Regions from separate parts of the Moorella naiadis (nom. illeg.) genome, predicted to be linked through region 1. Evidence: riboswitches for the same ligand, from Rfam matches in the RefSeq annotation. Region 1 holds a riboswitch; each other region holds the start of a gene.
What was found. Region 1 has a riboswitch for cyclic di-GMP ahead of SDD30_RS13835 (methyl-accepting chemotaxis protein). Riboswitches for the same ligand answer to the same signal wherever they lie in the genome.
Positions count from the first base shown of each region.

Region 2: another riboswitch for cyclic di-GMP. It lies ahead of SDD30_RS01500 (type II secretion system F family protein); the one in region 1 lies ahead of SDD30_RS13835 (methyl-accepting chemotaxis protein).
Region 3: another riboswitch for cyclic di-GMP. It lies ahead of SDD30_RS04685 (HD-GYP domain-containing protein); the one in region 1 lies ahead of SDD30_RS13835 (methyl-accepting chemotaxis protein).
Region 4: another riboswitch for cyclic di-GMP. It lies ahead of SDD30_RS07710 (copper amine oxidase N-terminal domain-containing protein); the one in region 1 lies ahead of SDD30_RS13835 (methyl-accepting chemotaxis protein).

Region 1 covers NZ_JAXGFQ010000026.1:23,806-31,219, reverse strand. The annotation lists gene SDD30_RS13850 (amino acid permease) at 1-1,140, opposite strand, end outside; gene SDD30_RS13845 (M1 family aminopeptidase) at 1,296-3,221, shown strand; gene SDD30_RS13840 (polysaccharide deacetylase family protein) at 3,271-4,293, shown strand; cyclic di-GMP riboswitch class I at 4,421-4,510, shown strand; gene SDD30_RS13835 (methyl-accepting chemotaxis protein) at 4,575-6,413, shown strand; gene SDD30_RS13830 (DUF1540 domain-containing protein) at 6,499-6,657, opposite strand; gene SDD30_RS13825 (chemotaxis protein CheW) at 6,923-7,411, shown strand; gene SDD30_RS13820 (chemotaxis protein CheW) at 7,408-7,414, shown strand, end outside.
Region 2 covers NZ_JAXGFQ010000002.1:33,783-41,196, reverse strand. The annotation lists gene aroB (3-dehydroquinate synthase) at 1-328, shown strand, start outside; gene SDD30_RS01510 (GspE/PulE family protein) at 384-2,069, shown strand; gene SDD30_RS01505 (type IV pilus twitching motility protein PilT) at 2,082-3,089, shown strand; cyclic di-GMP riboswitch class I at 3,167-3,249, shown strand; gene SDD30_RS01500 (type II secretion system F family protein) at 3,298-4,512, shown strand; gene SDD30_RS01495 (prepilin-type N-terminal cleavage/methylation domain-containing protein) at 4,647-5,057, shown strand; gene SDD30_RS01490 (prepilin peptidase) at 5,064-5,816, shown strand; gene SDD30_RS01485 (O-antigen ligase family protein) at 5,966-7,414, shown strand, end outside.
Region 3 covers NZ_JAXGFQ010000005.1:72,029-79,442, forward strand. The annotation lists gene pnpS (two-component system histidine kinase PnpS) at 1-726, shown strand, start outside; gene SDD30_RS04680 (AbrB/MazE/SpoVT family DNA-binding domain-containing protein) at 784-1,080, shown strand; cyclic di-GMP riboswitch class I at 1,124-1,228, shown strand; gene SDD30_RS04685 (HD-GYP domain-containing protein) at 1,316-1,912, shown strand; gene SDD30_RS04690 (phosphatase) at 2,320-3,066, shown strand; gene radA (DNA repair protein RadA) at 3,459-4,826, shown strand; gene SDD30_RS04700 (CarD family transcriptional regulator) at 4,931-5,407, shown strand; gene SDD30_RS04705 (PIN/TRAM domain-containing protein) at 5,489-6,640, shown strand; gene ispD (2-C-methyl-D-erythritol 4-phosphate cytidylyltransferase) at 6,628-7,317, shown strand; gene ispF (2-C-methyl-D-erythritol 2,4-cyclodiphosphate synthase) at 7,317-7,414, shown strand, end outside.
Region 4 covers NZ_JAXGFQ010000009.1:48,969-56,382, reverse strand. The annotation lists gene fliD (flagellar filament capping protein FliD) at 1-670, shown strand, start outside; gene SDD30_RS07735 (HD-GYP domain-containing protein) at 737-2,251, opposite strand; gene SDD30_RS07730 (response regulator) at 2,244-2,636, opposite strand; gene SDD30_RS07725 (sensor histidine kinase) at 2,669-3,112, opposite strand; partial or broken gene SDD30_RS07720 (histidine kinase dimerization/phospho-acceptor domain-containing protein) at 3,227-3,382, opposite strand; partial or broken gene SDD30_RS07715 (CHASE3 domain-containing protein) at 3,581-4,012, opposite strand; gene SDD30_RS07710 (copper amine oxidase N-terminal domain-containing protein) at 4,408-5,322, opposite strand; cyclic di-GMP riboswitch class I at 5,455-5,542, opposite strand; gene SDD30_RS07705 (response regulator) at 5,626-5,991, opposite strand; gene SDD30_RS07700 (ABC transporter permease subunit) at 6,669-7,414, opposite strand, start outside.

The DNA of each region.
Region 1 (7,414 bases):
GGTGCCGACATTGGCCAGTTCCGCAATTATATCTACCGGTAAAAAGCCGCCCACCAGGGCCACAAAGGCGCCGACGATAATGGTCGTCAGCCAGGGAGTCTTAAAACGGGGGTGGACCTTCGTGAAGAGGGGCGGCAGCAGGCCGTCGCGACCCATGGCCATAAACACCCGGCTCTGGGCGAAGATGGTCACCAGCAGTACACTGGTCAGGCCGGCCAGGGCGCCGATGCCCACGATGAGGGACGCCCCCCGGACGCCGGCAGCCAGCAGGCCGGTAGTCACCGGGGAGGGAGTATTAAGATTGACATACCGGGTCAAACCAGTCAGAACGATGGTCACGGCGACATATAATATAGTGGCCAGGGCCAGGGAGCCGATGATCCCCCGGGGCAGGTCCCGGGCCGGGTCGCGGACCTCCTCGGCGGCGGTGGCCACGGCGTCAAAGCCGATGTAGGCGAAAAAGATAATGGCCGCCCCATGGACGACCCCGGCGATGCCAAAGGGGAGAAAGGGGTGCCAGTTGGCCGGGTTGACCCGGGGAATGCCCAAGGCCAGGAAGACCAGGATCACCAGCAGCTTAATCCCGACAATAATCTTATTGGTCCGGGCACTGGTGGTGGTACCGGCGATGGCGACGCCGGTCATGATGGCGGTTATCAATATAGCCGGCAGGTTGACCAGGCCGCCGCCCAGGGGTGAAGTAACTAGGGAGCGGGGCAGGGCGATACCGATGGAGGCCAGCATGTCGGTGACGTAACCGCTCCAGCCTACGGCCACAGCCCCTGAGGCCACCAGGTACTCCAGCACCAGGTTCCAGCCGACGAGCCAGGCGACGATCTCTCCCAGGGAGGCATAGGCGTAGGTATAGGCACTCCCGGCCACCGGGATGGCGGACGCCATCTCGGCGTAGACCAAGGCCGCCAGGCCGGCGGCCAGGCCGGAGATGAGAAAGGAGAAGACCAGGGCCGGGCCGGCGTAATTTGCGGCGGCCACCCCCGTCAGGACAAAGATGCCGGAGCCGATAATCGCCCCAACCCCCAGGGCGATTAGTTCCGGGGTGCCGATGCTGCGCTTGAGGCCTTGATTATCCCGGGCCTCCTGCTTTAAGTCTTCGATTTTCTGGGTGCGCCAGATGCCCATGATCATCACTCCTATTTTTATTATGTTCTTCGTAGAGACACCTATGCGTACTGCCCTGGACGCCGCCGCTGCGCGTAAGTAGAGACGCTACTTTTCGCTACCCCGGCAGGAGAAAGGATTCTGCTGTCGAAATAAAGGGCGAGGCGGTGAAGCCTTTGCCTAAGAGAATTCTGGGACTGATAATTTTAGGTCTCAGCATCATAGTCATCTTCACTAATCTCCGGGCCACTTTGCGGGCCGACCCGAAGCCGGTCAGGATCCCATTGGACGCTACCTTTAAGCAAATAGTCCTTGACGTGCCGCCTTTGGTAGCTACAGGTCAGGCCGGCAGCCAGATTATGGTTTCCGCCGGGGACTTTTTACCCCTGGCCGGGGGCAGTGCTGACTGGTACCAGGGCCGTGGCGTCCTTAGAGGTAGTGTGAATGCGACCGTCACCGCCGGCAGCCGGGAGGCTACTGTCAACGGCGTCCCCCGGCGGCTGGCGGCAGCTCCTTTCCTAATAGAAGGCAAACTCTATATCCCCTTCTCCCTGGCTCTGGAGGTCCTGGGCATGTCGGCGGGCGATGCGGGGAACGGTACTGTTGGGGGTGGAACTGCTGACAACACTACTGCCGGCAACGGCGCCGGTTCGACCGGCGACGCTTCCAGGACGGCAGGCGAGGTCCGGGAGGGCCAAACTGCTGAGCTTGGTGCTGATAGGGTCATAGTTCCTGGTGCTGCCAGCGTCATCTTCCCTGGCAGGGGCGGGGAGAGCTGGTCCGGCCCGGCGGCCCCCGACTTGCGCCTCCCCCCCATCCAGGCTGACAGCGGTTTCCATTTTCGTTACCACCCAGTTTATGATCTCCAGGCCAGCTACGACCCGGCAAAAGGCATAATCCAGGGTGAACTTCTCCTGGCCTACCAGAACCCTTACCTGGCCCCTTTGCGCCGGCTCTATTTCAACCTCCCGGCCAACGCCCCCTTTGGCAATGGCGCCGCCACCACGGTTACCCGGGTAGTGGTCAACAACCGGCCGGTGGCCGTACGCCAAAGGCAAGGCCAGCTGGAGGTACCCTTACCCCGGGTCCTGGCCCCCCGGGAGACCCTTTCCCTGGCCCTAACCTTTAAAACCACGGTGCCGCCGGGTAATAACCGCCTGGGCCGGTCCGGGGAGCTGAGCCAGGTATCTGGTTGGTATCCCATTTTGGCTCCTAAAGAGGGCGACTCTTGGGCCGGAGTGGCCGGAACGTCCTACGGCGACCCCTATTTCGCATCTGCCGCCTACTACCGGGTGCGCCTTTCCCTACCAACCGGTTACCAGGTCCTGGCCAGTGCCCGCCTTACCGGCAGCCAGGCGAAGGGAGAATGGACCGACTGGTCCTTTAACAGCGAACAGCCGGTGCGGGAGTTTGCCTTTACTGCCGCCTCGGACTGGCGCTTCACCGCTTGCCAGGCGGGGGCGGTCCAACTGGTGGCCGCGGCCCGGGGCGAGGCGGCAGGGGCGGCCCTGGAGGTCGCTCGGCAGGCCCTGGAATTCTTCCAGGAGGTCTACGGCCCCTACCCTTACAGCTACTTCCATCTAGCCTTTGTCCCCCTTGATAACCTGATGGGCATGGAATACCCGGGTCTGATTCTCCTGAGTAATCGCAAGCCCTACAGCCCGGCCGTGGTCGTCCACGAGGTAGCCCATCAGTGGTGGTACAACCTGGTGGGCAATGATACACACCAGGCCGCCTGGATCGACGAGGGCCTGGCCGAGTACAGCACCCTGCTCTTTTACCGGCGCTATGACCCCGGCCTCTACCAGGCGAAACTGGCCGAGATCACCCGGCTGGCTGCCGGCAGCAGCGATCCCATCAACCTGCCTCTGGAAGAGTACGGCAGCGATCAGACCTACCACCGGGCCGTTTATAACCGCGGCGCAACCTTCTGGCTCAGCCTGGAAGGAGCCGCCGGAGCCGAACATTTACAGCAAGCCCTGGCCTATATCCAGCGTTATTACCGTTATGAAATTGTGCCGGCTCCAGCCCTGCTAACCGTTCTAACATATTATGGTAAACTAAATTCCAACATTTTTGGCCCTTTTTTGCGGAACAAATAACTCCGGGTAACGTCTAATCATAGGAAAGACCAAAAAGGGGCGACCGGAAATGAGCCAGGTAGTAAAATACGTGGTGGAGTGCTGGGCCTGGGGGTCCAGGGTGATCAGGCATCCCTGGCGGCCGGATTGGCCGGCGTTAATCCTGAGCCTGGAGCAACTGGCAGCCTTGGCGGGGCTGATCGCCGTCGTCCTGACTGCCGGCGGCGACAGCCTGGCCCGGCCGGCCGGGAACACTTACAGTACCCCTAGCGGCCACCGTTTACCAGGCAGCTATCTGACGGTCAGCGTACCACCGGCGCTTATCGTACCCCTCACCCCGGCGGCCAGCAAACCTGACACCCAAACCTCATCGCCGGCCGCCCCGAACGACCAGCCTCCTGCTGCCGCGCCCCAGGGCAGCTTTACTCCTGGCGCGGCCCCACCTCAGCAGTCCCAAGAGGCCACTGACCCGCAGCCCCAGCAAAACCCCCAGCCCCTGCGCCAGGTGGCCGGGGCCGGGCACCGGGTGGCCATTAGCTTTGACGACGGCCCGACCCCGGGCTGGACGGAACGTTATCTGAAGGTCCTGGCGGCTATGGGGACCCGGGCCACCTTTTTTATGGTGGGCAGCCGGGCCGCGGCCCACCCGGAACTGGTGCAGGCCGTCCTGGCTGGCAACAATGAGGTAGCCAGTCACTCCTGGCGCCACGCCAACTTGGGTAAGGTATCCCGGGAGGCGGCCCGGGATGATTTAAACCGGGCCGCCACCGCCCTGGCCGGGATCACCGGCCAGCCGGTCAAGTATTTCCGGCCCCCCTATGGCGCCATGGGGCCCAACCTCCTGGCCGCGGCCGGCGATTTGCATGAGCGCACCGTCACCTGGAGTGTCGATCCCCGGGACTGGTCCAACCCCGGACCACCCGCCATTCTTAAACGGGTCCTGGCCAATGTTCACGACGGCAGCATCGTCCTCCTGCATGAGGCCCATCCTGGCACCCTGGTCGCCCTGCCGGAGCTGATTAAAGACCTGCGCGACCAGGGTTACGAACTAGTGACGGTGTCGGAACTCATCGCTGCCGGTAAAACTCCATAAGGTCCGGTACCGCTGGGAGATACCGTTAGGCGCCGCCTGCGAATTACCCCACCTCCAATTTCTTCCCTGGTATATCTTGCATATCCTGCCCTTCCTGCGGTATAATTAAGGCGAAAAAAGGAAAATTTCCCCGAAAGGGCAAACCTGCTGAAAGGTAGGGGCGCAAAACTAGAGGGTCTACAGCCCAGACCAAGGGCCAGGACAGCCAGTTACCACGGGTGGAACGGCTACCCACCGGGTAGCCCTTTTTATATTTCGTCCAAACCGGAGGAGGAATTTTTATGGGCTTAAAACTGTTTAAAAAGAAGGAACGGCAGCCGCAGGGACTGATAGGCCAGCCGGGACAGGAACCAGAGCAGCCGCAGCAGCCCCAGGCCAAAGGGCAAGAGAAAACCCCGGCAGCCCCGCGTAAAGCGCGGGCCGGCTTCTTCAGCCGCTGGCGCCTGGGGACCAGGCTGACGGCTGGCTTTTGCCTGGTGATCGCCATCTTTGTCGCCGTAGTCGTTTACGTCAATTTCAATCTCATAAAGGTGGCCAATCTATACCAGCAGGCGACGACGCTGCATAACCAGAACATGCTTTTTAACGAGATGAGCAATGATATCTGGGACGCCTACCGCCGGGCTACCGATTACATAATCAACGGCTCCCAGACCCACGTCATGGGCTTTGACGACGCCATGAAACGTTTCGAAAATTCTCGAGCCCAGCTGGAGAATCAAAAACTCGACAGCCAGGTGGCCGGTTACCTGGCGGCCATGAGCCAGGCGGCCAAGAGCTTTAGCGATACCTTCCATAACAGCATCGTCAACGTCAGCCAGCAAGACCGCATGGCGGCCCTGCCCATCCTGAGCTTCCAGATGGGAGCCTCCTTGGACAACGTCAACAACATCGGCAATCATATGGATAAAACCATTGTGGAAAGTACGGCCGCGGCGGAGCAGCAATTAAACGCGGCCCTCACCAGCGCCCGGGCGACTTTGCTGACCGGCTTGCTCCTGACCCTGCTCCTGGGGCTGTTCATCGCCTGGTTTATCAGCCGCATGGTGGGTAAGACCCTGGGCCAGGTGGCGGCCTACGCCGATCGGGTAGCCGGCGGCGATCTTACCGCCGAGCCCCTCCAGGTGGCCAGTAAAGACGAGATCGGCAGGTTGGCCACAGCCTTCAACACCATGGGCGACAACCTGCGCCAGGTCATCAGTCGGGTGCGCGATATGACCGGCCAGGTAGCCGCGGCCAGCCAGGACCTAGCCCGCATGTCCCAGGAAGTGGGGGAGGCCGCCCGCCAGGTGGCCGCGACCGTCCAGGAGATGGCTAAAGGGGCGGAAGACCAGGCCCAGCAGGTCAGCGCAACGGCGGCGGCCACCGACGGCCAGGTGGTCAGGGTCGAAGAAGTCCACCGCGACACCGAGGAAATGGCGGCGGCCTCCGACCAGGTGGCGATTAAAGCTACCGAAGGCAGCCGGGCCGTGGCCGAGGCTACGGACCAGATGGCGGCTATTTCCCAGCGGATGGATAGCATGGCCCGGGTGGTGGGTGAACTGGGGAATCGTTCCCAGCAAATCGGCCAGATCGTCGGCGTCATTTCCGGCATTGCCGAGCAGACCAACCTCCTGGCCTTGAATGCAGCCATTGAAGCCGCAAGGGCCGGGGAACAGGGCCGGGGCTTCGCCGTAGTCGCCGAAGAGGTGCGCAAGCTGGCCGAGCAATCGGCTGAAGCTACCAAGCAGATTGTCGGCCTGGTCCAGGAGATCCAGCGGGAGACGGAGCGGGTGGTCACCAGCATGGCCGAAGGCTCCAAGGATGTCCAGCAGGGCACTGAGGTGGTGGCCCGCACCGGCAAGGCCTTCAACGCCATCGACCAGGCCATCCAGACCATGGTAGCCAGGATCAAGAACGTAGCGGAAAAGGCGGAGGACATGTACGCCGGTTCCCGCCAGGTCAAGGAGCGGGTGGAGAGTATCGCCGCCGGCATCGAGGAAGCGGCGGCCAGCACCCAGCAGGTGTCGGCCTCGACGGAAGAGCAGACGGCGGCCGTCGACCAGATCAGCCAGGCCGCCGGGCAACTGGCAGCCGCTGCTGGTCAGCTGGAGGCGGCCATCGCCCGGTTCAAACTGTAAAGGGGCGGTGTTCCCCTGACTTCAACTTTGGCTGTCGTTTTGCCGGGCTAACCGGGGATAACGGCCTTGCCGGTCTGGCCCCCGCCTAGGCCCGGGCCTGGAAGGTCTCACACTCGGTATCGCGGTCGTTGTGGGCGCTGGAGTTGTTCGGCACCCCTTCGACGGCGATGTTGATCTTTTCCGCGTTGCAGGCGCCGTCCTGCCAGTAGATGCAGTTGGCCACCCGGCATTTAACCTGGGGCATAATTGCTCACCCCCTCCGCAAATAGACTCCTACTAAGAATGGTTGATACTTACAGTAACCGCTGCGGGTTTGGCGGGGACAGGCTCTACTAAAATAGCATTTACCAGCACGGCGGCTGCTATCCTGGCAAAAATATTTCCGCACCTGCAGGAATCGGACCCCGGACGCAGAATTTTCCTGTAAGTACATCTTGCTTCCGAGTCACCGAAAGGCTCTTCTTTCTCTTTTTTCTTCTCTTTTTTCTATAGAAAGGTGGGATTTACATATGGCAGCCGAAACGGTCCCGGAAGTCCAGCTGGTCGTCTTCCAGCTGGCCGGCGAGACTTACGGCGTTGAGATTAACCACGTACAGGAGATTATCCGCCTGCAGGCCATTACCGAGATCCCCCGGACCCCGGCCTTTGTCGAAGGGGTCATCAACCTGCGCGGCCGGATTATCCCCATCCTCGACATGCATAAACGCTTCCACCTGCCTGCCGCCGAGGCTACCAACAATACCCGCATCATGGTGGTCGAGCTGGGCGAGATGACGGTGGGCATGATCGTCGACTCGGTTTCGGAGGTCCTGCGCCTGCCGGCCGACAGCATCGAGCCGCCGCCGCCCATGATCAGCGGCATCGACGTCGCCTACCTAAAGGGCGTGGGCAAGTGGAACGACAAATTGATTATCCTCCTGGCCCTGGACCGGGTGCTGCGGGAGAGCGAGCAGCGCGAACTGCAGCAAGAAGTGGCCGCCGGGGTGGCGAGCAAATGAGCG
Region 2 (7,414 bases), on a different contig from region 1:
AACCGGTTTTAATACTTACCGCCATGGTGAGGCGGTGGCGATGGGTATGGTGGCCGCCGCTAGGATGGCCGTCCAGCGGGGGATGTTTTCTGCTGCCGAGACCGGGCGCCTGGTGCGCCTGCTGGAGCGGGCCGGCCTGCCAGTAACTATGCCGGCACTAGATCCGGCGGCCTTCCGGGCAGCCCTGGGCCACGATAAAAAGATCGCCTGGGGGCAGCTGCGGATGATCCTGCCGGAAAGACTGGGCCGGGTGCAGATTACCCCCATTGCTGTTGAGGAAATAATGGCGGTTCTTGGCCTGGGGAACCCCGGCGCGAAGGAAGGCTGAGGGCATCTCACCTCTCACCTCCCCCATCTCATATTTCATTTCGGAGGGGAGTTCTATGGACGGTCGCCGGCGCCTGGGGGATCTGTTATTAGAAGCCGGGATGATCACCAAGGAACAGCTGGACCAGGCCCTGCAGGAACAGAAACGCAGTGGGGAACGCCTGGGTAAGGTCTTGCTGCGCCTGGGATTTGTCACCGAAGCCAATATACTGGAGGTCCTGGAATTCCAGTTAGGGATTCCCAAGGTGGTCCTGGCGGACTACCACCTGGACCCGGAAGTCGTCCGCCTGGTGCCTGAGGGCCTGGCCCGGCGTTACCAGGCTATTCCCATCCGCCTGGACGGTAACCGCCTGCTGGTGGCCCTGGCCGACCCCCTGAACCTCCTGGCCCTGGACGACCTGCGCCTGGTCACCGGTAAGGAGATTATGCCGGCTATCGCCGCCGAGGGCGAGATTACTGCCGCCCTGAGTAACTTCTGGCAAAAGGAAGGCCTGAGGGTTAACAATGAGGTGGCCGTCGCTGCTTTGGAGACAGCCAGCAACCCAGGTTCCCCGGATACCACCGGGCTTACCGCTGGGACTGGCAGTGGTGCCCCGGCCGTTCGCCTGGTCAATAACTTTATCCAGCAGGCTATCCAGGCCCAGGCCAGCGATATCCATATCGAACCCCAGGAAGGGGAAGTGCGGGTGCGCCTACGGGTAGACGGCCTGCTGCGCGAGGTGTCCCGGTTGCCCCTGGGCGTTTTAAACAGCCTGATATCCAGAATCAAGATCCTGGCCGGGATGGATATTGCCGAAAAACGGCTGCCCCAGGACGGCCGCTTCCAGTTTACGCTGGACGGGCACAATGTCGACTTGCGGGTTTCTACCCTGCCGACAGTTTATGGGGAAAAGGTTGTTTTGCGCCTGCTGGATCAGGCGGCCATGCTCCTACCCCTGAACCGGCTGGGGTTTCTGCCTGCCGTTCAGGAACGCTATACCAGCCTGGTCCGGAGTGCTTACGGTATGTTATTGATTACCGGGCCAACGGGGAGCGGTAAGACGACAACCCTGTACGCCACCCTCAATTCCTTGAGTTCACCGGAGAAAAATATCGTCACCATTGAGGATCCGGTGGAATACCTGCTGCCCGGTATCAACCAGGTGCGCGTCAACCCCAGGGCCGGGCTCTCCTTTGCTTCCGGCCTGCGCTCCATCCTGCGCCAGGACCCGGATATCATCATGGTCGGGGAGATTCGTGACCGGGAAACAGCCGATATTGCCGTCCGGGCAGCCACTACCGGTCACCTGGTCTTCAGCACCCTGCATACCAACGACGCTGCCGGGGCGATAACCCGCCTGCTGGATATGGGCATCGAGGCTTACCTGGTGAATTCCTCCCTCATCGGGGTGGTGGCCCAGCGATTGGTGCGCCAGATCTGCCCCCGCTGCCGGGAAACCTACCGGCCCGAGCCCGGTACCCCGGAGCGCTCCTGGCTGCCGGAGAGGGAGGAGCTCTGGCGTGGCCGGGGCTGTGAGGCCTGCCATTATACGGGTTACGCCGGCCGGACGGCCATTCAGGAGGTCCTGGTTATGAATGAGGAACTGCGGGGCTTGGTGGCCGCCAAGGCACCGGCAACAGCCCTGAAGGAGGCGGCTGTAGCCGCCGGTATGGTACCATTAATAGAAGATGGGCTGGCCAAAGCCCGCCAGGGAATAACCACGGTAGCCGAAGTGCTGCGGGTTTCCCTGGGGGGCCTGTAAAGGGGGATGTAGATGCTCGATATAAAAACCATCCTAGCGGCCGCTGCCGCAGCCGGGGCCTCCGACGTCCATCTCGCCGTTGGGTTGCCGCCAGTCTTCCGGGTCAACGGTGAACTCCAGGTCCAGCACCAGTGGGAGCCCCTGGATGGCGGCATAGCAGAGAGCTTAGTCCGGCCAATGGTGGGCGAGCGATGGGAGATATTTCAGGAACAGGGCGAAATCGACCTGGCCTATTCCCTGCCGGGGGTAGGCCGTTTCCGGGTCAATGTCTTTCACCAGCGGGGCAGCACCGGGGCGGCCATCCGCCTGATCCCCAGGGTGATTCCAGATCTAAACTCCCTGGGTTTGCCGCCGGTGGTAGGGGAACTGGCGGAGCGCCGGCACGGCCTGGTCCTGGTAACGGGACCGACAGGTAGTGGTAAGTCCACCACCCTGGCGGCCCTGGTAGATAAAATCAACCGGGAACGTCGCTGCCATATCATTACCCTGGAGGACCCCATTGAATACCTGCACCAGCACCGATTAAGCATCGTCAACCAGCGGGAGGTGGGTTCTGATACCCACTCCTTTGCTCGGGCCCTGCGGGCCGCCCTGCGCCAGGACCCGGATGTCATCCTGGTGGGGGAGATGCGCGACCTGGAAACCATCGCCACGGCCATTACCGCGGCGGAAACCGGCCACCTGGTCCTAGCCACCCTCCATACCAGCAGTGCCATCCAGAGTATCGACCGCATCATCGACGTCTTTCCCCCCCACCAGCAGGGCCAGATCCGCATCCAGCTGGCCGATACCCTGGAAGGGGTGATTACCCAGCAGCTTTTACCCCGGGTTGACAGGGTCGGCCGGGTGGCGGCGGTGGAGAGCTTGATTGCCACCCCGGCAGTGAGAAACCTCATTCGTGAAGGCAAGACCCACCAGTTAGTATCCAGCCTGCAGACAGGAGCCCGCTACGGCATGCAGACTATGGATGCCGCCCTGCGGCAGCTGGTAGAGCGAGGTGTCATTGCCGGGGATACATAAGTTGAAAATTAAATTGAGGTTAACACCCACTGGCTGGCAGGATTTTGGGTTCTGATGGCGAATAAAGGATCATTACCCTTGCTTAAGGGCAAACCCGGCGAAAGCCGGGGGCGCAAAGCTACGGGCCTGTAGACCTGTCTATGGCCGCCGGGCTGCCGGGGAAGCTATCTCTTTCCTTGCACCCGGGGGCTTTTTTTGGAGGAAGAGCATGACCTTTACTTACCGGGGGCGGGATACACGTGGGGAGGTGGTGCAGGGGGCCGTAGAGGCCGCTAGCCAGGAAATGGCCATCCGGGAGCTGCGCGGCCGGGGTATTTTTATCACTACCTGCCGGCCGGCCGGTGCCGCCAGGGGTGAGGGGTGGAATTGGCGGCAGCTGCTGCGGCGGCGGGTGAGCCGCCGTGACCTGGCTCTTTTCTGCCGTCAGCTGGCTACCATGCTGGGGGCTGGCCTGCCTATCGTCTCGGCCCTGCAGATCTTGCAGAAGCAGACGGAGAACTCCACCCTGCGGGAGAGTACAGCTGCCCTGCTGGGAGAGCTGGAGGCCGGCGAAGCCCTTTACCGGGCCCTGGAGCACCAGCCGCGGGTCTTCCCGCCGATTTTCGTCTACACAGTAGAGGCCGGGGAGCTGGGCGGCGCCCTGGATGAGACCCTGGAGCACCTGGCGGAGCACCTGGAACGGGAGCACGAGGTGGAGGAAAAGGTCAAATCAGCCCTCACCTACCCGGTGGTGGTAAGCCTGGTGGCGGTGGGGGCGGTGATGTTCCTCCTGACCTATGTCCTGCCGACCTTTCAGAACATGCTGGCCAGTATGCAGGTACCCCTGCCTTGGCCGACGCGACTGGTCCTAGGGATGAGCAGCGCCATGCGGCGGGCCTGGCCGGTACTGCTGGTTATCCTGGTGGTGGCTACATATGGTTTCTGGCGCTGGCAGCAGAAGCCGAACGGGCGTTACCAGCTGGATCGTCTCCTCCTCCGCCTACCGGTTTTCGGGCCCCTTATGCAGAAGACGGTGTTATCGCGCTTCAGCCGCACCCTGGGGACCCTTATCCACAGCGGCGTGCCGGTCCTATCCGCCCTGGCAGTCGTCCGGCGCACGGCGGGCAACGCTGTGGTAGCCGGGGCTGTAGCCAGGGCCGAAGAGAGCGTGCGGGACGGCCAAAGCCTGGCAGCACCGCTGGAAGCCAGCGGCGTTTTCCCGCCCATGGTGGTGGAGATGGTTGCCGTGGGCGAGGAGACGGGAGCCCTGGACGCCCTGCTGGCGAAGATCAGCAACTTCTACGACCGGGAAGTGGGGGAGACGGTGACCCGGTTGTCATCCATGATCGAGCCCCTACTTATCCTGACCCTGGGGGGGATCATCGGCCTGGTGGTAATCTCCGTGCTCATGCCGGTCTTTTCCCTGGCCGGCGGGGTGCATTGAGGATATATAATACCACCAGACACACACCGGCAGCAGATGGATGGTAGAGAGTGGTGTTTTCAGAATGGGTAATAAGACGCCGGAAGTTAAGGAGTAACGACAAGTTTTGGTTTCGAAGGGAGAGGAGGATTATAATGCTAAATTATATACGCCGAATGTTAAAAGACCGCCGGGGTTTCACCCTGATTGAACTCATGGTGGTGGTCGTCATTATCGGCATCCTGGCGGCTATAGCCGTACCGCAATTTATGGGGCAGAGCGACAAAGCGAAAAAGGCCAAAGCAAATGCCGATTTGAAGACCATCGGCTCGGCCATTGAGATGTATTATACGGCAGAAAATGGCTTGCCTGATCCTAATAATTGGCAAAGTAATTTGGTGAATGGCAAATACCTTGCCAGTGTGCCTAAGACGCCCTGGAATAACGACTATGGGTACTCACAAATAACATATAATCCTGGGAACAATATTTATGTTCCCTTCACCTTGTACTATCAAGCTCCAGGAAGTAGTACCCCGGTATATTATCCGCCGACACAACCATAGTTTTCAATGGCAGGTATAATTCAGGTACTTATTATTTTCCTCGGCCTCACTATCGGCAGTTTTCTGGGCCTGTGCATCGCCCGGATCCCCCGGGGTGAGTCCGTCGTCTACCCGCCGTCCCGTTGTGACGCCTGCGGGCGGCGCCTGGGGCCGGTAGAGCTGCTACCGGTATTGGGTTATCTCATCCACCGGGGGCGCTGCCGCCACTGCGGCGCCCCTGTGCCCCGGTGGTACCCGGAGCTTGAAGTCCTAACGGCGGCCATTTATCTGAGCCTCTGGCAGCACTTCGGTTTGTCGCCGCTGACGATCAAATACGCCTTTCTGGCTTCATTACTTCTGGTGATTGCCGGCATCGACCTGCAGACCTGCACCATACCGGACCCCCTGGTCTGGCTGGGCCTGGCGGCGGGCCTGGTTTTCCTGCCCCTGGGGGAGGTACCGTGGTCGGCGGCCCTCTTGGGAGCCGGTCTGGGCGGGGGTCTACTGCTCCTGATTGCGGTCCTCAGCCGGGGTGGCATGGGCGGCGGTGATGTGAAGGTGGCCCTGGTGATGGGGCTTTTCCTGGGGTGGCCGGAGACTCTCCTGGCCCTTTTCCTGGCGGTCCTGGCGGGGGCCGTAGTCGGGTTGATGTTGATGCTCCTGGAACACCGGGGACGTCGCGACCCTTTGCCCTTTACCCCCTTCCTGGCCCTGGGGACAATGAGCACCATCTGGTGGGGGACAACAATAATCAACTGGTACACGACCACCTTTTTTTAAAGTGCTATTTTTGAAGTCCTAAATGTAGTTATCTACTCGACTCCCGGGTAACGGCTGGGGAAGGCAAGTAGCAGCGCGGAGAAGAGCTCGCGAGACCGGGATACGCCCAGGAGGCGTTAGCCCATCAGCAAATCCTGCCTTAAAAGAAGGTGCCGGTTATTTTCGAGGCCCAGAAACAGCACCCGGTGCTGCCCCTGGTCATGGTCTTGGCCGGAGCGGCGCCGCTGCTGAATAACGGTTACCCCGAAAGTGTTCAGGTAGCGGGCTTTATCCTGGCCGGCACGGGTGGCTTGCTGGCCTGGTTTTGCGGCCGGCGGCAGGGCTTTAATCCGGGAAACTGTAATCCGGGGAGCTGCGGCCCCTTCTGGCCGGGGCTTCTTTTTTTAACCTGGCTGGCCCTGGGCCTCGCCTGGTCGGTAGAGGTTAACGCTACAGTAAACGAGACCCTGCGGACGGCCCTCTACCTGGCCTTTTTTTGGCAGGTACGGGCTACCTTTAGCCGGGAAGAAGTAGACAAGCTGCTGACGGTGGTTATTTTAGTTGGTACCCTGGTAGCTATGGTGGGCCTCCTGCAGTACCTATTTATCAAGGCCGACCGTATCCAGGCTACCTTCATCAACCCTAACCCCCTGGGGATTTACCTGGCCATGGTGGTACTCCTCGGCCTGGGTCGTTACTGGCAGCAGGGCGGCAGGCTCCTGGCCGTTGGCCTGGTCATTAGCGGCACGGCCCTGGTTTTTTCCTATTCCCGCGGCTCTTTGCTGGCCCTGGGCGGTGGTCTCCTGGCATCCTTTTGGCTATCCGGGCGAGAGGGCCGGATAGAACGGCTGCGAGCCCTGGCTGGACTCTGCCTGATGACACTCCTCCTGGTAAGGGTGATAGCCCTTCTAGCTCCCTGGACCCAGGGACTGGCCGGAGCGGAATCTATCCTACGGGCCTTGATCCGGCCGGATACCTTTATGGAAAGTTCGGTGGAAGGCCGGCTGGCCTTCTGGCGGGCGGCGGTGGGGATGTTCCTGGCACGGCCTTGGACGGGGTTCGGCGGCGGTTCTTTCCATGATGTTTACTTCTCTTTTTACGACGGCGGCCGCTGGTACTCCCGCTATGTCCATAACCATTACCTCCAGGTCCTGGCGGAAACCGGTTGGCCCGGGCTGCTTATCTTCCTGGGTATGGTGGCAGCCCTCTTGCTCCCCTTCTGGCGCCAGCGGCAAAGGGGGCCCCTGGCTCCTCTTCAGGCGGCCAGCGGCGGGGCTGTGATGGCTTTCCTCCTGCATATTGGCCTTGATTTCTCCTGGGATATGCCGGCGGTGACCCTGACCTTTTGGACTGCAGCGGCCTGTGGCCTGTTCCTCCTGGGGGAAGGGGCCCTCAATAAGGAGCAGCAAGCTGCCCTACCGCAAAATTTACCGGCCGGCGGAGGATTAGCCTCCGGGATGGGGAGCAGGAATACTTTTACCTATAGGTTGAATTTGCAGGGCCTGATGACCTTTTTTCCCCTGGTTTTATCCCTGCTGATCCTTACCGGCGGCCTGCTTCTGGGTGGCGGTTACCTGTACGCTTGCCAGGGTGACCGGGCCGCTGCGGCCAACCGGCGG
Region 3 (7,414 bases), on a different contig from region 1:
ATTACCACTATCCGCCACCTGGAGCAGATGCGGACGGAATTCGTGGCCAATGTCTCCCATGAATTACGTACCCCCTTGACTTCAATCCGGGGATTTGTCGAGACATTACTGGAAGGCGCCCTGGAAGACCCGGAGGTAAGCCGGCGCTTTCTGGGCATCATTAATAACGAAGCCCGCCGCCTGCAACAGTTAATTGAGGATCTCCTGGCCTTATCGCGGTTGGAGAACCAGCCCCAGCGCCAGACTTCGGACCGGGCTGACCTGGCGAGTACTCTGGGACGGATCCTGGCTACGGTAACCCCCCTGGCCGGCGATAAAGGCGTTGACCTGCAGACGGAAATCCCTGAGGGTATACCGGCACTGGCTATTAGTGAGAGTTATTTGAACCAGGTGTTGCTTAATCTTATTGATAATGGGATTAAGTATACCCCGGCTGGGGGGAGGGTAATGGTGCGGGCCATCCCGGAAGGGGATGTAGTTCAGGTAGAAGTGGAAGATACCGGCATTGGCATTCCACCCGAAAGCCTGCCCCGGGTGTTTGAACGCTTCTACCGGGTGGATAAAGCCCGTTCCCGGGAAATGGGTGGTACTGGCCTGGGATTGGCTATCGTCAAACATATCGTCGAATCCCATGGCGGGAGCATCAATGTGACCAGCAAACCCGGACAGGGTAGCTGTTTCTTCTTTACCCTTCCGATCGCTAACGGGGGAGGGGAGGCGGAATAAATTACCGGGAAGCGCAGAGCACCTGGGAGTCAGGCCCCGGACGGTAACAGGCGGATTATTGATAACAAGGGGCGGGTAACCCTGCCGGCCCAGTTACGCCAGCAGTTGGATTTATACCCCGGCGCTGAAATTGAGTTTCTGGTGAAGGAAGGCGGGGAGTGGTATCTGCGGCGGGCCGACTCCCAGCCAAGTTGCCGTTATTGCGGCCTGCAAGTAGATCTGGTAACCATCGGTAGAGATACCCTTTGTCGCCGGTGTGCGGAGAAGTACTATCGGGCCCTGGCCCAAAAACTGGGCCTGGGAGAGGTGGGAGCAAGTGGGAATTTAAACAACAAGAAAGGGAAATTGCGTTAGATGTCGAAGTAAAGCTTAAAAAGCATATTTTTTTGTAACCAGGGCTGCTCAAGGGTAAACCCGTCGAAAGGCGGGGGCACAAAGCCATGGGTCTAAGGCTTCCCCATTGGAGAAACTGGCGGGAAGCTATGATCGCCAGGCTGCCGGCTCGTAGTGGCGGCATAGTCTTGTTGAGGAGCAAGGCTTTTTTTATTATCTGACGGATCGGCCCTGGGGGGAAGAGGATGAACGTTTCTTGGAGTGGCAGGAGATTAAGTTTTGGCTGGGCCGGCTGGCAGCCCATTCCCCCTTTACCTACCGGCATTCTCTGGGCGTAGCCGCCCTGGCACTGAACCTGGCTCAGACCTGCGGTTTAGAGACAAATAATTGCCAGGCTATTTATGAAGGAGCGCTGGTACATGATGTTGGTAAACTAACCATCACCAGCTCTATCCTGAACAAGAAAACCCCCCTGACGCCGGAGGAGTGGCAGGTTATCAGGAACCATGCCCGGGCGGGGGTTAAGCTCTTGGCCTCTACCAGCACCAACCGGATGGTACTGGAGCTGGTAGCCTATCATCATGAACGCTGGGATGGGCGCGGCTATAATGGTATTAAGGACGTGCACATCCCCCTGGGAGCCAGGATTATCGCCTTAGCGGACGCCTTTGAAGCTATGACTTCCTCCCGACCCTACCAGCAACCTCGCCCGCTAACAGCAGCCTTAAAAGAAGTTGAAGATAACGCGGGAACCCAGTTTGACCCGGAACTGGTGCCGGCTTTTTTTACCATGATCCTGCGACTGTTAAAAAAGAATAACCGCCTGGCGTCGCAAAGGGGCTTTGAAAATTAATCTAACCTTAACAGGCCTGATATTGATTTTTAACAGTAATGAGTTATAATATCAGTGAAAGGAAGACCTGATTACCTTCAACCAGGTGTCCTCTGACCTCCTTAATATATACTACTTTACAGCCCAGATTTTCTGGGCCACTTTTTTAGGTCAGCAACTACCCTTACCAACCCAACGTTAATCCTGATTGACTAACGCCAAGCCGCGACGGGCGGTTACTGATCTGCCCCCCGGCCGACCCTGTGTTAGTATTAATCCCCCCTGGCGGATATTATTTATAGAAGGGGCAGCTTAAAATTAAAATAAAAGACCTTTAATATTAGATTAATAACCTGTTGCTATACTATAGAAGGACAAAAAGGATTAGCAAGAGGAAGCAAGCGTAAATAAGAAGGGAGTTGCAGCCAGTGTTATTTGAAGCCGATCTCCACACCCATACCATCGCCAGCGGTCATGCCTACAGCACTGTTAAAGAGATGGCCGCGGCGGCGGAAAAGCGCGGTTTAAAAATGATCGCCATTACCGACCACGGGCTGAAGATGCCCGGTGGTCCCCACGAATACTATTTTGGCAACCTGGCGGCCCTGCCCCGCAAGATTGGCGGCGTGGAAATTTTGCGGGGCGTGGAGGCTAATATCATTGATACCGAGGGGCACCTGGATCTACCAGAACGCCTCCTGGAGGAATTGGATATAGTCCTGGCGGGATTTCATGCCCTGACTGGTTTTGACGGTCGCTCCGTAGAAGAATATACTCGGGCCGTCCTGGCAGCCATAGCCAACCCCCGGGTCCACCTTATCGTCCATCCAGGCAACCCTGAGTTCCCCGTGGATATCGAAAAGCTGGTCCTGGCGGCGGCTAGTGAGCATAAAGCCCTGGAAATCAACAATAATTCCTTTAGCGTCAGCCGCCAGGGGAGCCTGCCACGCTGCCAGTTACTGGCCAAACTCGCCCAAAGGCATAAAGTGCAGGTAGCGTTAAATAGCGATGCTCATATCTTTACTTCAGTCGGTAATTTCACCCGCGCCTGGCAGGTCGCCCGTAGTGCTGGGATTAGCGAGGATCAGGTGATGAATAAAACGGTCGATCGCGTTAAGGAGTACCTGGGCTGGCATCGCCGCCACCGGGAAGCAGTCCAGGAAGGCAGAGTCTAAGATGGCAGGACTTCCCAAGAAGGTTTTCTGGTGCTATAATGACCCCGGAGGCTATAGGCACGCGGTGTGCTGCAGGGGTGCGGAGCCACTTCTCCTAAAATAGGGTTCAGCCAAAAGTGGTTGCAACTTACAGTAACAGCCGCGGGGCTGGCGGTACAGGCTCCGCGGAGAACGTAATTTTTCGTTCCTTAATTTACGTTACGATCCCTATCCCGTTCACCGCCGCGGCTTCGCTGAGTTTGCTAACGCCGCGAACCAAGTCGCCTTCCGCCTGTATCCGCCAGCCCCTGCCTCCACTTGCATTTTCGTCCTTCGTGACGGGCGCGTCAGCCCCCATGCGGGGCTCCCCCAGAAACAGGTTTGTTAGAAGTCTATTTGCGGAGGAAAAAGCACTGGCCAAGCTCAAAGAACGTTATGTCTGCCAGCAGTGCGGTTATGAATCGCTGGGGTTTCTGGGCCGCTGTCCCGGTTGCGACAGCTGGAACAGTTTGGTGCTGGAACCAGAAATAACTACAATCTCCCAGAACCCCGCGGCACCAGCCGCCACGCCGGTCTTGCTGGCGGAAGTTAACGATATCAGCACCAGGAGGCTGGTAACCTCACTGGGTGAGTGGGACCGGGTCCTGGGCGGCGGGCTGGTACCTGGTTCTTTGGTCCTGGTGGGCGGGGCCCCCGGAATTGGTAAGTCCACCCTGCTCTTGCAGGTGGCGCACCTGCTGGCCTGCAAGTACGGCTGTATCCTCTATGTCACTGGTGAGGAATCCGCCGGGCAGACCCGTCTCCGGGCCCAGCGGCTGGGTGCCCTGGACGGCGCCATCTACCTGCTGGCCGAGACCAATATCGAAGCCATTATTGACCAGATTGAAAAACTGCAACCGGCAGTAGTTATTATTGATTCTATCCAGACCATGATCCTTCCTGAGGTCCAGGCCGCCCCGGGCAGTGTTTCCCAGGTACGGGAAGGAGCGGCCCGTTTTTTACGCTTGGCCAAGGGTGGCGGCCCGGCGGTATTACTGGTGGGCCACGTTACCAAGGAAGGCTTCCTGGCCGGGCCCCGCGTCCTGGAGCACCTGGTTGATTGTGTCCTTTACCTGGAGGGCGAACGTTACCAGGCCTATCGTATCCTGCGGGCCGTTAAGAACCGTTTCGGCTCTACCAATGAGATCGGTGTCTTTGAAATGGCCGGTTCCGGCCTGGAGGAGGTCCGTAATCCCTCGGCCTTGCTCCTGGCCGAGCGGCCGGCCGGGGTAGCCGGTTCCAGCGTGGTGGCCTGCCTGGAGGGGACCCGGCCCTTGCTGCTGGAGATCCAGGCCCTGGTGAGCCGGACCAATTTTGGTAATCCCCGCCGGCTGGCCACGGGTATCGATTTCAACCGCGCCCTGTTACTGGCGGCCGTGCTGGAAAAGCGGGCCAAGCTGCCCCTGGGGGGGTATGATATCTATCTCAACGTCGCCGGGGGCATTGCCATCAACGAACCGGCGGCGGATCTGGCCGTCTGTCTGGCCATAGCCTCGAGCCTTCAGGATCGTCCCCTGGAATCCCGGACCCTGGTCCTGGGGGAGGTCGGCCTGGCAGGGGAAGTCCGGGCTGTAACGCAACTGGAGCGCCGGGTTGAAGAGGCTGCCCGGTTGGGGTTTAACCGCTTTATCGTCCCAGCTGGCAATAGTAAGGGCCTGAAAGATCGGCCCGGTTACGAAGTATATGATGTGCATATAGTAGGCGAAGCCCTGGAACTGGCCCTGGTTAAACCCCGAAGTTAAAGGGTAGATGTATAAATGTGAATAAAATAGCTAGCACCGAGCAGCATGAAAGCAATTAATCTGTTATAATAAATACTGAAGGGCGATAAAGGGAGGGTTGCATAATGTTTAAAGTCGGCGATAAAGTGGTATATCCCATGCACGGGGCCGGGGTTATCGAGGCCATTGAAGATCGCGAGGTCCTGGGCAGTAAACGGAAGTACTATATCCTGCGTTTCCCCCTGGGTGACATGAAGGTGATGATTCCCTTGGAGAGCGAACGGGCCGTAGGCCTGCGGGAGGTGATTGACGAAAAGGGTATCCAGGAAGTAATCAAGATCCTCAAGGAGCCCAAGGGGAGCGGCAGTGGCAACTGGAACCGGCGTTACCGGGCTAACCTGGAGAAAATGCGGAGCGGTAGCATCTATCAAGTGGCCGAGGTGGTGGGTAACCTGGCCAGGCAGGATCACGACCGGGGTCTTTCCACGGGAGAAAGGAAAATGCTGGAGAGCGCCCGGCAGATGTTGATTAGTGAACTAGTCCTGGCCCGCAACACCGAAAGGAATCAAGTGGAAAACTTGCTAGAAAAACTTTTAGCTTGAAATTCCTGAAGTTGGGATGGTATAAGATGCCGTCCCCTGAGGCAGAATCCAAGGGAAAGGAAGTAAAAAGAAGGTGAAGAGATGTTGTATCGTATCTTACGCGGGGTTGTCGGCTTGTTGGGTGCGGCCCTGGGCTTCTACGCCGGCCAGGTAGGGCTAAACTTGTGGCAGGTGGGCCACGGGGTGAGCCCGCCTGTGGGGGTGACCTGGACCCTGCTGGCTCTAGTGACCCTGGTAGCCGGTCTCCTGGGTTATAGCCTGGCCCAGCACATAATTAACCTGGTTACCCAGTCCATGCACTGGCTGGAAGGGAGGTTGCAACGCACTCCGGCGCAGGAGATTATTAGCGGGGCCCTGGGATTAATCTGCGGACTTATAATCGCCAATTTATTAGGGGCGTCCTTTATTCATCTGCCCCTGGTGGGACCCTATATTCCCATGGCCGGGAGTCTCCTTTTCGGTTACCTGGGTTGGAGCCTGGGTACCAAGCGCCGGGATGAAATGTGGGCCCTTTTTAATATTTTCCCCCGCTGGGGAGGCAAGGAGCGGGATAAAGGCAAGGCCGAAGCCGCCCGATCGGGGGCTAAGATCCTGGACACCAGCGTCATTATTGACGGCCGGATCGCCGATATTATTAAAAGCGGCTTTATAGAAGGAACAGTCATTATTCCGGCCTTTGTCCTGGAAGAACTGCGCCATATAGCGGATTCCTCGGATCTGCTGAAACGCAACCGCGGGCGGCGCGGCCTGGACATCCTCAATAAGATCCGCAAGGAGAATAATATCACCGTGAAGGTCTCCGAGGTCGATTTTGACGACCTGGCGGAGGTTGACAGTAAACTGGTCCGCCTGGCCCAGAAGATGGGCGCCCCGGTCCTCACCAATGACTACAATCTGAACAAGGTGGCCGAGCTTCAGGGCGTCAGGGTTTTGAATATTAATGAACTGGCCAATGCCGTTAAACCCGTTGTCCTGCCGGGGGAGGAAATGACCGTCCAGGTTATTAAAGACGGTAAGGAAATGGGCCAGGGAGTAGCTTACTTAGATGATGGGACAATGATTGTCGTGGAGAACGGCCGGCGTTTCATCGGCCAGACCGTGGCCGTCCTGGTAACCAGTGTCCTACAGACGGCTGCCGGGAGAATGATCTTCGCACGGCCGAAGGGTGCCGAACGCAAGCTGGGCACCCATCACCAGACCCTGGAACGGAGCGAGTACCAGTGCCTTTCTTGAGTCTGATTATTGCCGCCGCCGGCCAGGGAAAACGCCTGGGCTGCGGGGATAATAAAGTCTTTCTACCCCTGGCCGGCAAAGCCATGCTGGCTTATAGCCTGGCGGTAGCCTGTTCCTCCCCTCTGGTGGATGAAATCATAATCGTTACCCGGCCGGAGGATATTCCTCGCTGCTGGCAGGTAGCGGCCAGGGACGGGGGCGACAAAGTCAGGGCGATAGTTGCCGGCGGCGTCGAACGCCAGGATTCCATCGCCGCAGCCCTCCAAGCCGTGGCGCCGGCAGCAGAATGGGTGGCCGTGCACGATGGTGCACGGCCTTTTTTGACGGTAGAGTTGCTGGAGAGGGTGATTATGGCGGCCCGGACTACCGGGGCCGCCATTGTGGCCCTGCCGGTCAAGGAGACCCTTAAGCAGGGAGGCGCAGCCGGGCTGGTGACAGCTACCCTGGACCGTCGCGGTCTCTGGTCGGTTCAGACGCCCCAGGTTTTCCGCCACGAATGGCTGGTGGAGGCCTATCGCGAGGCGGCGGCGAAGGGTTGGCAGGCAACCGACGACGCCACCCTGGTAGAAAGAATGGGTTACCCCGTCAAGCTGGTTCCCGGCGAAGAGACGAATATTAAGATTACCACTCCCGGCGACCTGGTCCTGGCTGGGGCCATCCTGGGGGGTGCGAGTTAATGCGAATTGGCTGCGGTTATGACGTGCACCGCCTGGTTCCCGGCCGGAGGCTGGTATTGGGGGGGGTAACCATTCCGTACACCCGGGGACTGGAGGG
Region 4 (7,414 bases), on a different contig from region 1:
TACCGGTACCAGTAATGCCTTCACCTTAACTGATGTGACCGGCAATGCTGTCGCTTATAGTGGGGCTAACACGGTTTCTGTTGCGGCAGCCAATGCTAGTTACACCCTCAATGGTGTCCCTTACACTTCCACAAGCAACACCATCTACCTGGATAACCGAAAACTGAGTTTAAATCTCTTAGGTACAGTAACTAACGCCACCATTACAGTCACTCCTGATACCCAAGCTATAAACAACGCCATCAACAATTTCGTGACGGCCTATAACAACCTGGTGACCTTTACGGCGCAAAATTCACAGTATATCAGTCCGCAGCTACTTTCTATTTTAAAGCAAAGCTATAGTTATCAAGCCGCGAACCTGGCCGCCATAGGCATTACCCAGAACCAGAACGGCACCCTGGCTATTAACCAAACTGCCCTTACCAGCGCCCTCCAGAATAACTTGGGATTGGTAGAGACTGCCTTCAGTGGGGTCAACGGCTTGGCCGTATCAGCTGGGTTTAACGCCCAACAGATCGCCACCAACCCCCTAACTACCTTTGCTAACCCCTTACCACAGCTAAATACCCCTTACCTATCCTCTTACAATTGGTGGGGGTTTTTAAACACCGCCAATCTTTGGTCCCTCCTGCTGCCTCCGGGATCATTCTTTAATCAGTTGGTTTAATTGCCAGGGAGCCGGGAAAGGCACCAGGCCCTCACTCAGTTTGGCAATGTTCCCAGCGGTATGACTTCAATCCTTTATTGTTTCATAAATTTCTTCAAGGTGGGAGGCAGCCCGCCGGAAAGCCGCCAGAACCGCCGGGTCAAAGTGCCCCGGCTGTACCCGCCCGTCGCCGGCAGTAATAATCCGGCAGGCTTCCTGATGGGAAAAGGCGGGCTTATAGCTGCGTTTATTCCTTAAAGCGTCATAAATGTCGGCCACAGCCACAATCCGGCCCGCCAGGGAAATAGCCTCGCCCCGCAAGCCGGCAGGGTAGCCGCTGCCGTCCCATTTCTCGTGGTGGTGCAGGGCCACCTCCCGGGCTATTCGTAACCTGGGGGCGTCTCCCAGGATCCTGGCGCCGTGAAGGGGGTGCTGCTGCATCAACAACCATTCGTCCGGGGTTAGCCGGCCCGGTTTGCGTAAAATATCCGGGTGGATGTGAATCTTCCCCACGTCGTGCATCTGGGCCGCCAGGGCGATCTCCCGGCAGAAATCCGGTGGGCAGCCGAGGCCCCCGGCCAGCTCTGCGGCAAAGGTGCCCACCCGGACGATATGATTGCCTGTATCGTCGTCATTGGCCTCGGCGGCCCGGGCCAGGGCTTGGATGGTATAGTGAAAGGCCCCTTCCGTGTCCCGGATTTGCCCGGCCACCAGTTGTAAGAAACGGCTATATGTCAATAGGTTCTGCAGGACATCCCGCTCATAGGCCGTGACCGCCGCCGGGTAATTAAAGGCGGCTAGCAGTAAGGGGCCATCATAAAAGCAGGCGAAATTGTGAATAGCGCCGGTATAGCCCGTCACTTGGGAGGCAAAAAAATTGATTTCTTCTTCGCATTGAGGGTCGCCCCGGTTGCCGCAGAGGCCCTCTCCCCTGGCGCGGAGGATGCTCTGGACGGCCCCGGCATCTGCCGGCAAGGGAATTTTAATTGTTTCCTGCTTTATTGTTCCCTCTTGACGATAATAAAGCCAGCCTTGACTACGGCCCTGGCCGGCTGCCATAACTACCAGTACTGCCGCCGGCGCCAGCTCCTTTAACAAAAGTAACTGCTGCAAAAGCTCCCGCAGGGTCGCTTCTAACTCAAAATACAGGGGATTGAATTCCTGCAGCAGGCCCGCCACATGGCGGGTTAAAGAATTGATGTGTTCGTGGGCGTAGCGCAGCTGGTCGTTTAACTTTTTTACTCGTAACAACGAGCGCACCCTGGTCGTCAGTTCCAGCTCGTTAACCGGCTTGGTTAAAAAGTCGTCCGCCCCGGCGGCAAGTCCCTCGACCCGGTCCTGAAGCTGATCCAGGGCCGTAACCAAAATCACGGGTATAAAGCGAGTCGCCTCGTCTGCCTTCAGCCTGCGGCAGACGGTCAAGCCGTCCAGGCGCGGCATCATGATGTCCAGGAGGATGAGGTCCGGGTTTTCTTGGGCCACTACCGCCAGGGCCTCCTCGCCATCAGCAGCCGTCAGCACCTGGTAGCCGCCGGGCGCCAGCATGGCTTCCATTAAGGCCAGGTTTAGCTCATCATCGTCGACCACCAAGATCTTAGGCATTTTTTCCACCTGAAGCCTCTCCCTCCAGAAACCTCGCTACGGTTTGCAATACTACATCAACATCAATAGGTTTGGTGAGGTAGGCGTCACCCCCGGCGGCCCGGAAAAGTTCTTTCTCCCTCTCATAAGCGTAAGAACTAATAGCGACAACCGGGATATGGCGGGTCAAAGAGTCACCCTTCAGGACCTGGGTGGCGCTGATTCCGTCCAGGCCGGGTAGCTGGATATCCATCAAAATCAACCGGGGTTGTTGTTCCCGGGCCAGGCGGACCCCTTCCTCGCCATCAACGGCTTTCAAAACCTCATAATTCCCCAGGGTCAGGATTTCTTCCAGCAAGACCCGGTTGGCTTCGTTATCCTCGACTATTAAAATTGGTCCCGCCATGAAGTTTTCACCCCCGGAATCTTTATTAATCATCATTGCTCCTTCGTTTCTAGCCGTAGCGGCAAGGTGAAGTAGAAGGTGCTACCCTGGCCGGAGCCGGCGCTTTCCACCCATACCCGGCCCCCGTGCAGTTCAACTAGGCGGCGGACCAGGGCCAGTCCCAGGCCCGTCCCTTCATACTGGCGGGTATAACCGCTGTCGCCCTGGATAAAGGCCTCAAAAATCCTCTCCTGGTCTGCCGGCGCGATGCCGATGCCCGTATCGGCAACGCTAACCTGTACTTGATCACCGGGTAGAAGCCGGGCACGGACGGTAATCTTACCGCCGTCGGGGGTAAATTTAACGGCATTGCTCAACAGGTTATAGACTATTTGCTTCACTTTACGTTCATCGGCGGTAAGTTCCGGGATATCCGGGTCCACCTGTAAAATAACTTCCAACCGGTGCCGCACTGCTTTTTCTTTTACCATGATCAAACTGTTTTCCAGTAGTTTTGGCAGGGAAAAGGTGGCTGGCTCCAATTCAAGCTTGCCGGCTTCTATCTTCGACAGGTCCAGGATGTCGTTGATCAGGCTTAAGAGATGCCGGCCGCTGGTCAAGATATACTCGACATACTTAACCTGTTTTTCAGTTAAGGCCCCATAGTATTGCTTCTGCAATACCTGGGCAAAGCCGATAATGGCGTTTAAGGGCGTGCGCAGTTCATGGCTCATATTGGCCAGGAACTCCGATTTCATCTTGGAAGCCATATATAACTCCCGGATGGCTTTTTGCAGCCTTCCTTCCCTGTCCAGGAGCTGGGCATTCTGTACCTCTACTTGCCGCAGCAAGCGATAAAGCGCCAGGCCCAGAACCATTATAGCCAACAGTAGTATCCCAGTTACTACTATCATTAATATGGTTATGTGGTGATTCCAGTCTAAGACAGCCTGCATTTGTTGGTCCCGGCGAGCCTCGAGGTTCGTATCCAACCGATCAAACTTATCTCTGAGGCGGTCCATGATGGATTTACTCCGGGAAAAATCAATACTGGCCGTCAAATTTTGTAAAGTCGCCGCCGGCCCCAATAGCTTACGGTCGGCCATAGCCGGACCGGCAATCTTCACTACCCAATCCTTAATTTCTTGTTTAATGCTCTCCAGGTAACTGCGGGAGGCGGCATCCCCGCTTAAATTCCCCGACAATTTTTGGTAATAATCCTGCACCTCTTGCTTTGCTTCATTGTAAGGATCCAGGAAAGCCGGATCGCCTGTCAAGAGGTAACCGCGTACCCCCGTTTCCATATCCATGACCAGCTTTTCTATGCTCTTCAGGTTGTACAAAGCCGTATAACTCTCCCGGCCTACCTGGTAATACCGACGGGCCAGTTCCGTCATTTGCTCATACAGCCAGAAAGTCTGGCCTATGACGCCAATAATTAACAAGACTATAATGCTCACTAGTACTCTGGAATTAAAATACTTTTTCATTTTCGGACCGCCACCTATAAGTTTTACTGGAAACGCCGCCCGGCGTCATAAAGGCCGCTGCCGGCGGTGTCTCAATTCCTCGGCCATAGTGGCACCTCCGGGGCCCCAAGCACCGTCCACCGACTTTTTTCTCCCTAAAGTGACACTATTCTACCAATTTAATTATAGGTGCTACCCTTTTTATCGTCAAGGAAAATTTTACCTGCGCCGGTAAAAACGCGGTCCTTAACCAAGTCAAGCTACCCGGCTTTGCAACAGCAAAAAAAATCCCCGCTGCGATAAAAGCAGGGATTTGTGCCGCTTTATGCGGCAGGTAAAGAGGAGGTCGTTGTTGTCGGCGCTGGGATGGAAGGAGTAGTTGTCGTACTGGTACCTGTTGTTGCGGGAGGTGTGGGGCTGGTACTTGTCGGTACTGTCGTAGTAGTTGGACTGCTGTTAACCGGACTTTCAGGCGCCGTTGTACCAGGTGGTGGAGACTCAGTACCTTGTCCTGCCTCGTTTTCGTTGCCTTCTTCAATATCAATGTTGCCGGTTGCTGCATCATAATGCACTTTATCTTTAAATACCTCACCCAGAAACCTCAAGGGTACAAAAGTACGGTTGCTGATTATTGCCGCGGGGACATCCAAATTGATTTTGGTGTCATTGACGGTTACTTCTGTACTTCCAGGCATAAGTACTACTGTAATTCCATTTTTTGTTATAGTTACGGTGTTGGTTGCCTCGTCCCAATTGATAGTCGCGCCTAGACCCTGGGTAACCGCCCTGACGGGGATAAGGGTCCGGTTTCCTTTAATCACTGGCGGTACATCAAATTTTATTTCTTTATTCTTAACCCGGATTCTACCTTGAAATTTCACCAGACCGGCATTTTGGGTTTCTTCCCTTACCTGGTTTTCTTCCCTCACCTGTGCTTCCGGGGTAACCTGGAGCCCGGAAATTTCCTTGTCTAGGTATCCTTGCACTTCTTTTTCTTCCTTCGTCCTGGCCCCCTCCTGCGATTTTATTTCTTGTTCTTTTGGTTCGGTTTCTTTCCTGTTTCTAGTCTCATCTTGAGCTTCGGTTGTCTGATCTTCTGACTCATCTTCTAATTGTTTATCTTCCCCTTTAACCTTAATCCCATAGTTAGCCCCTCCAGCGGTAACTACCGTATATTGGCCAGGACTATAGTTGTCATGACCATTACCCGGGAGGGCATAAGCTATGCCGGCTGGCAAGAGCAGGCCGGTTATGGCCAGGGTACTGATTAATTTTTTATACTTCATCCAGCATACCCCCTATAAAAATTTTAGGACAACCCGCCTCAGCCCGGGTTGCCCGTTATCGCCAAAAAATTTCACTATGGCTTACCCGGCAACCCGGCTGCCATAGCCTGTCAAGGCTTTAGGCCCGTGGCTTTGCGCCCCCGCCTTTCGGTCGGGTTTGCCCTTTGCGGTTCTTAAAAAGAATCATCGGCATATCTAATAATTTCTTGAGTGCCTGGCAGCAAATTAATTATATATTATCCATCTTTCATGCTTTCATGGCAAAAACCGGCTCACTGTTGCTAAGATTAGATCAACATCTATAGGCTTGGACAGGTAAACATTGCCCCCGGCTGCCAGGAAAAGTTGCTTTTCCCTTGCATAGGCATAAGAACTAACGGCCACAATAGGTATATCCCTGGTGCTGGGATTCTGTTTCAAGATTTTAGTCGCCTTTATCCCATCAATACCCGGTAGCTGCAAGTCCATAAAAATTAATTGTGGCTTTTGTTCTTGCGCCAGCTGGACCGCTGCTTCGCCATTAACGGCTTCTAAAACCTCATTGCCGGTCAACGCCAGGATATCCTTTAACAGCACTCTATTAGCTTCATTATCTTCTACCAGTAAGATTAAATGAGCCATTAAATTTGCCTCCAGTTAGATTTCTTTGCTGCTGAGGCGCACTTTAGTGACTCCCATCTCCAATAGGCCTCTGCTCATGGCATTGCCTCCTGTAAGCCGCGGTAATTATCACTTGCAGCTGAAGGTAATAAGGCAACCCTGATCAGAGGAATGGTGGCGAGCGTAACGATCGTAAACGTAATAAATCACCTGGAAGATAAAGAGGGGAGGGGGTATATGGTAAGATAGGGTCTTGCGGCCCCAGATCGCAAGACAGGCTGGAGGAATCACAAGATAGATAAAAATAGCAAAAGAGAAAGAGGGGGATGATAATATAACTATAAGGTAGTTGTTTTTTCTGGTGGGGGTGGTAAAATATCCCCCCCCCCCCCCCCCAGGGAATTTATGGTATTTATTGAGATATATAACATTGCCTTGGCTCCTTTATTGGATACTATTTTTTTCGTATTTCGACATAGTTTACCTAAATCCTCCAATAACCTGTATTAAATTTTTAAGCCGTAAATATAATCATAAAAAACGAGGGCAGCTAATTTTGCTGTCCTCATTCTCTTATTCTGCCGGCCGCTATAACCCGTGGAAATCCCCTCAGGCCCCCGGCAGGTTAGGTTTCCCTTCGCTTCGCTTGCGTTTCGCTCCGTCTCCTGGGAAAAGAGATTATAGCAAAATAGCAAACATCACCCGGCCCGGATCTCCTGGCGCATGAAGAAGTAATAGGCCAGGGCGAAAATAAGCAGGGTAGCCGCGATCAGCCCGACCAGGTGGGGCCATATAAGGAGTAGGCTCTGGTCAAGGGGCAGGCTGCCCGGGATGGCCCCCTCCAGCTGCTGGACTAATACCGGCCCCAGGGTGCGCACCCCCGGATTGAGCAGGGTGATGGTGGCTTCATCGTAAAGGGTCGTCGGCGAAAGGCGGCCCAGGTCCTGCTTCAAAGTGGCGTTATGCAGGATCTGCTGTGGCGGGGAGTTTTGATTGGCCGGGAAAAGGCCGTCGGCAATAAGGCCTACCAGCATGCCGGCAAAGAGGGCGAAAAAGAGCCAGACGGCGATGCCCGCCAGGGCTGAGGTGGCATTCTGGCGGAATAACAGGGAAAAGAGCAGGGAGACGCTCAACCAGAAAGACACATAGATAATAGTCACCAGGAGATAAATGAGGAGTCGGCCCAGTTCCTCCCCTGTCGGCGGGACGCCAAGCAAAAGGAGTCCTAGGCCGGCCACTAGAAATCCCAGGGCCAGAATGACTAGGGCCAAAACCGTCAGTCCCGCCAGGAACTTACCATTTATTACATCATCTCGGTAAATGGGCTGGGCCAGGAGCCGGCTCAAGGTGCGTTTATTGTGCTCGCCGTTAATGGCATCGAAACCCAAGGCCAGTCCCAGCAACGGGCCCAGAAAAGAGATAAAAGTTATAAAGGGCGGTAGGT